DNA from 2 places in the Psychromonas sp. MME1 genome. Region 1 is predicted to be linked to the other one. Evidence: riboswitches for the same ligand, from Rfam matches in the RefSeq annotation. Region 1 holds a riboswitch; the other holds the start of a gene.
The links. A riboswitch is a leader RNA that binds a small molecule or an ion and turns the genes downstream of it on or off. The one in region 1 is predicted to bind thiamine pyrophosphate.

Region 1 (3,192 bases):
TCGTATATTTGATATTAAGCAGATTTTTCAATGTTGCTTTGTTATACCGATACGTTGTCAGCCGCGAGCGTCAGTAGCCAAGCACCAGATAACCATCTTGAGGTGACAGGGGGATTTTATGTCGGCATAATTCACGATATTACGCTTTAATAGGGATTATCTGTGCAACTTTTACAATTACAACATTTAGGTCAAACATTGCGCTTAGAAGCGTCGCCTGCTGGTTGGCAACAACTCTATTGGGGAGACCAAATTGTTTCTCAAGTAACGGCCAATGCAAATCACAAAGGTCTATTATGTCACCACTTTCAATTGCAGCAAACAGTGCAAGATAGTGATGCGTCTACTGAAGTGATTAATTATCGTTTAGATATCGATTTAAGTTGGCAGCCGTTCTTCTTTAAAATATCAGTTAGTCGTTAATGATGAGGTTGTTCTTAGCGGGCAACGTGACAGCAAAGACATTGAACAGCAACCCCCCGTTAGTGTCGATGATACTAGCAAAAAAATCAGTGTCGTTGGGATGGTCTCTCTGGCGCTAAAGCTTTTTAAAAGTGCAAAGATGATCAAAGTGATATTAGCTGGTGCGAGTTTGGCTGCATACAGTTGGTTTTTCTCATTTCAATTTGCACTCGCGTTACTGGCTTGTTTAGTCTTTCATGAATATGGTCATATTCGTGCGATGAAATATTTTTCCATGCCAACCAAGGGGATCTATTTAATCCCCTTTGTTGGTGGATTGGCGGTCAGTGATAGTAAAATTAATACGCGTTGGCAAGACGTGGTTATCTCCATTATGGGGCCTACATTTGGCTTGATTTTGTCCTGTGTCTGCGTGGTTGTTTATTGGTTAACGGATAGCCCCTTTTTTGCAGGTTTAGCCGTTTTTAATGCCTTACTCAATCTATTTAATCTGCTGCCCATTTTACCCTTAGACGGCGGGCATATATTAAAAAGCATTAGTTTCTCAATGCATAGCAAAGTAGGGGTGTTTGCCTGTGCAGTTGGTGCAGGGTTAGGCATTTATATCAGCTACAGCCTTGGTTTAACTTTACTGGGGTTTCTATTAGCTATTGGCTGTTTGGAAATCGTCTTTGAATGGCGTAGTCGCTGGCAAACAAATTTATTGCCCCTTGATAACTATGGACAAGTCGTTTCAACATTGTGGTATTTACTCACGGTGGGTGGGTTAATTGCCATTATCTTCTATTTTGCCAATGATAATGACCCGATTTTATCCTTACCATTACAAATATTGGGCAGCTAAAACGTTAAAGCAGAATAAAATCAGCGCGATTGCTATTATTTATCGACTTAAGGTATATAATAGCGATTCTCATCGGGGGGCTTGTTAACAGGCTGAGATTATCCTTTATGATAAAACCCGTAGACCTGATCCAGATAATACTGGCGTAGGAAATGAGCTGTTCCTTGAGTGCTTAGTGACGACTTTTTGACCTCCCTCATTCCCTATCTATTCCACACAATATATGGAGTGTATAGTGAAAAAAACACTTGCCTTAATGGCGATTTCAACCCTGTTCGCAATGCCAGCAATCGCTGATAAATTAGTTGTTTATACCTATGATTCATTTGCTTCAGATTGGGGTCCCGGCCCTAAAATAAAAAGCGCATTTGAAAAGCAATGTGACTGTGAATTGCAGTTTGTAACCGTTGATGATGGCGTTTCTATTTTGAATCGGTTACGTTTAGAGGGAAAGAATAGCAAGGCAGACATTATCTTAGGGTTAGATGACAGTTTAATTGCAGCAGCCAAGCAAACAGGGCTATTAATGGAACATCAGGTCGATAGTGCTGACGTGATTGTACCGGGTGGTTGGTCAGATAAAACCTTTGTACCCTTTGATTATGGTTACTTCGCCTTTGTTTATGATAAACAAAAAATGCAAAATCCACCAAAAAGCTTGGCGGAGCTGGTCGATAGTGAAAATAAGCTGCGTATTATCTATCAAGATCCACGCACTTCAACACCGGGTCAAGGGTTAATGCTATGGGTTAAATCGATTTATGGCGATAAAGCAGCCGCTGCATGGTCTAAGCTTGCGAAAAAAACCGTCACGGTAACCAAGGGGTGGTCAGAAGCTTATAATATGTTTTTAAATGGTGAAGCCGATATGGTGCTCTCCTATACGACATCACCCGCCTATCATCTCATTGCCGAGCAGAACGATCAGTATGTGAGTGCTGATTTTGCTGAAGGGCATTACATGCAAATCGAAGTGGCAGCTAAAGTGAAAAGCACACATAACCCGGTATTGGCTGAACAGTTTATGGCATTTATACTCAGTGAACCATTCCAATCAGTTATTGCAACGGGCAACTGGATGTATCCGGTTACCAACGTAGCGTTACCAAGCGAGTTTAGTCAACTCATGGTGCCAACTAAATCCTTATCACTTTCTGGCGAAGCAATTGAAGAAAACCGTAAATTATGGATTCGAGAATGGCAAAATGCGTTAATCAATTAAGCGGTTATCTGTTATTTTAATTCACCATAAAACATGGCCCGGCCTTTTCATTGCTGGGCTTGTATTCACTTTTATCGTCACCGCGGTGTCGGCATTATTATTCTATCCCTTAGATATAAATATTAGCGTCTTATTTGTTGATGCCTATTACCGCCATATCACCGCTTTTAGTTTTTATCAGGCATTTTTATCAACGCTATTGAGTGTCGGTTTGGCTATTCCCGTCTCGCATGCGTTATCACGGCGTCATTTTTTTGGTAAATCATTATTATTAAAATTGTTTGCAACGACGTTGGTGCTGCCTGTGTTGGTCGGGGTGTTTGGCATACTAGCTATTTATGGCAATAGTGGATTATTGGCAAGCCTGTTACAGCATATCGATCAACGTTTACCGTTTTCGATTTATGGGCTCAATGGCATTTTACTGGCTCATCTGTTTTTTAATTTACCCTTTGCCACGCGATTATTATTACAATCACTGCATTCTATCCCCATACAGCAACATAAATTAGCTGCCCATTTAGGGCTTTTTAATTGGCAGAAGTTTCGTATTGTAGAGTGGCCAACCATGCGTCAGCAACTTCCCCACGTCGCTGGATTAGTCTTTATGCTCTGCTTTACCAGTTTCGCGACGGTCATGGCATTAGGCGGTGGCCCTAAATCAACGACAATAGAGCTAGCCATTTATCAAGCGATTAAATTT
Region 2 (3,192 bases), 1.1 Mb from region 1:
GGGGTGACATAACAGAGCATGGCACAGCCATACCAACCAATTTGCGCCGCACCGATAGCCGATGTAATGTGATCGTATCCCGGTGCAATATCCGTGGTTAATGGCCCTAACGTATAAAATGGTGCTGCAAAACAATCTTTAAGCTGTTTATCCATGTTCTCTTTGATCATCTGCATGGGGACATGACCGGGGCCTTCAATCATCACCTGAACATCGTATTGCCACGCCACTTTGGTGAGTTCACCTAATATTTCTAGCTCAGAGAACTGCGCCTGATCGTTGGCATCAGCAATCGATCCGGGACGTAAGCCATCCCCGAGGGAGAGTGCCACGTCATATTGCTGGCATATTTCACAAATTTCACGGAAATGTTGGTAGGCAAAATTCTCTTTATGGTGCGATAAACACCATTTAGCCATGATCGAACCTCCGCGAGATACTATCCCAGTCACCCGTTTTGCCGTCATCGGTACAAAGCGTAATAACAGACCAGCATGAATGGTAAAGTAATCAACCCCCTGTTCGGCCTGTTCGATTAAGGTGTCACGAAACACTTCCCAAGTGAGGTTTTCAGCAATGCCATTGACCTTTTCCAACGCTTGATAAATGGGCACAGTACCAATTGGTACTGGCGCATTACGCATGATCCACTCTCGGGTTTCATGAATATTACGCCCCGTTGATAAATCCATCACCGTATCACCGCCCCAAAGCGTTGACCAAACCAATTTTTCCACTTCCTCTTCAATGGATGAAGTGACCGATGAGTTACCAATGTTGGAATTCACTTTTACGAGGAAGTTACGACCGATAATCATCGGCTCTAACTCTGGATGGTTAATGTTGGCAGGAATAATGGCGCGCCCTTCCGCAACCTCCTGACGCACAAATTCAGGGGTGATCGCCTCCTGTAGATTTGCACCAAAGCTGTATCCAGGATGCTGGAAATGTAACGCCTCACATTTCACGCGATCGCGTCCTTGATTTTCACGAATGGCAATATACTCCATTTCAGGGGTTATAATGCCCTGACGCGCATAATGCATTTGGGTAACACATTTACCTTTTTTCGCACGCAATGGTTTTGGCAAGTTTGCAAAACGCAGCTCATCTAAACTTTCATCGGCTAAGCGCGTTTGTGCGAATGTTGAGCTTAAAGAGTCGAGTTCTTCAACATCATCACGTGCTTCAATCCAACTTTTTCGTAACTTAGCAAGACCTTTATGAACATCAATAACCGTGTTTGGATCGGTATAGGGGCCAGAGGCATCATAAACGGGAATCGCTTCGTTTTTTTCATAAATGGGCTGTTCTTCACTTCCCCCTACGAAGGTATCCGCTTGCAGAATTTGTCGCATCGCCACTTTAATAGGATGGATTTTTCCATCAATATAGATTTTCTCTGAATTTGGATAGGATTCATTATTTAAATTATGAATATAATCCTGTGCGGCTTGACGAGATTCTCGACGAGATAAGTTGTTACGACTAGACGTTTTTAGATTTGAATTTACGGTGTTTGACATAGCATTCTTTACCTTAACATAAATAAAAGTTGATAAGAGTGCTTGACGAAAGATTGTGGAAAGAGTAAAAAACTGAGAATGACCCATTATTTTTTATGCTTGTTCCCTTCGTAGGTACTAACCTAATCAGGTTCCACGGATTCCACGTTAATGATAATTAAAACTAACTATCAAGATATACCCTACATAAGATGACGAGTATAGTGGTCTCAGCCCAAGGGCGCTCCGACAAGAGCCCCTAGTATAGAAGAAAATTTATAGCAGTGGAACCGTATTAGTTAATTGTATGTAAATTAAAATTTATTATTAATACGCGTTAATAAATTCATCAACTGCGCTATCTCTTCTTCCGTAAAATCAGCTGTTAACTCTTCAGTAAGTTTCTGATGTAACTGATCATGTTGCAAAAATAGATTATGCCCCTGATCACTAAGTTCGACTAGGATCGAGCGGCGATCGCTCTCATGGGCAACGCGTCGCACTAAATCAGCAGCGACGAGCTTATCCACTTGCACCGTTAATGTTCCCGTCGTCACCCCTACTTTACTCGCCAAAGTTTTCATTGGCATGGCACCGAAGATCCCTAATATTTCCACGGCATGTACCAAGGTTAAAGTGAGACCATTATCTTTTACCGTATTCGCCTCCCAAGCAGAGAGCTTTTCATAAAACTCGATAAAAGCGTGATTCAATTTTTCGGTTATTGTTTTCATCTATTTCATCTCTTGTAAACATTCATCTTGAGTACATTGGTTCACTTCAATTGTGAGATGACTCAAGCGCTCAAATTGATTGAGTAGTTCTTGATAATATTGTGTAGTAAATGGTCGGTGCGATACGATGGATATAACCGCAGCATAGTGGTCAGCACTCACAGACCAAATATGAATATCAGCAACTTCATGGTCATGATGCTCTTCTATTACCTTAATAATGGCACGTTGATACTCAGGTTCAATGCTTTTATCCAATAGTATCGGCGCTGTCTGCTTTAAAAGTCCCCATGACCAACGGGTAATAATTAATGCGCCAACGATTCCCATCAGTGGATCTAAACTATTTAAAGCAAAGTATTTACCCATCAATAATGCAGCAATCGCTAATACAGAGGTTAACGCATCCGCCATGACATGAAAATAAGCCGCGCGTAAATTATGATCCTGTCCATGATGGTGATGAGCATGATGGCTATCTGCATGTGAATGGTGCGTGTGAGTATGACCATGTGCATGATCATCCTTTAATAAAAACACACTAACGACATTGACTATCAAGCCAATAACAGCGACCCAAATAGCTTCTTGGAAATGTATTTGTTCGGGGTTAAAAAGTCGTACAGCCGATTCAACCGCCATAATCAAAGCAACTAAACCTAATGCAATCGCACTGGTAAACCCACCAAGTACACTCACCTTACCCGTACCAAAGGAGAATTGTGGGTTATTATTATGATTACGCGCATAGGCATAGGCAAACAAAGTAATTAAAAATGCAGCGGCATGCGTGCCCATATGCCAACCATCGGCCAACAGAGCCATTGAACCGTAAATGCTCCCAGCGATAATTTCTGCCACCATCGTAATAACGGTCAAGTAGAACACATACCAGGTGTTACGTTCCCCTCTATTATTGCTCGCTGAAAAATTATGTTGCTGCTGCCATTTAC

Region 2: linked by a shared signal. The riboswitch ahead of thiC (phosphomethylpyrimidine synthase ThiC) and the one ahead of thiB (thiamine ABC transporter substrate binding subunit) in region 1 are both predicted to bind thiamine pyrophosphate.

The regions. Positions count from the first base shown of each region.
Region 1 covers NZ_CP160906.1:1,287,187-1,290,378, reverse strand. The annotation lists partial or broken gene AB2N10_RS06005 (site-2 protease family protein) at 163-1,267, shown strand; TPP riboswitch at 1,331-1,436, shown strand; gene thiB (thiamine ABC transporter substrate binding subunit) at 1,503-2,489, shown strand; gene thiP (thiamine/thiamine pyrophosphate ABC transporter permease ThiP) at 2,485-3,192, shown strand, end outside.
Region 2 covers NZ_CP160906.1:2,337,250-2,340,441, forward strand. The annotation lists gene thiC (phosphomethylpyrimidine synthase ThiC) at 1-1,526, opposite strand, end outside; TPP riboswitch at 1,613-1,764, opposite strand; gene AB2N10_RS10690 (MarR family transcriptional regulator) at 1,820-2,239, opposite strand; gene dmeF (CDF family Co(II)/Ni(II) efflux transporter DmeF) at 2,240-3,192, opposite strand, start outside.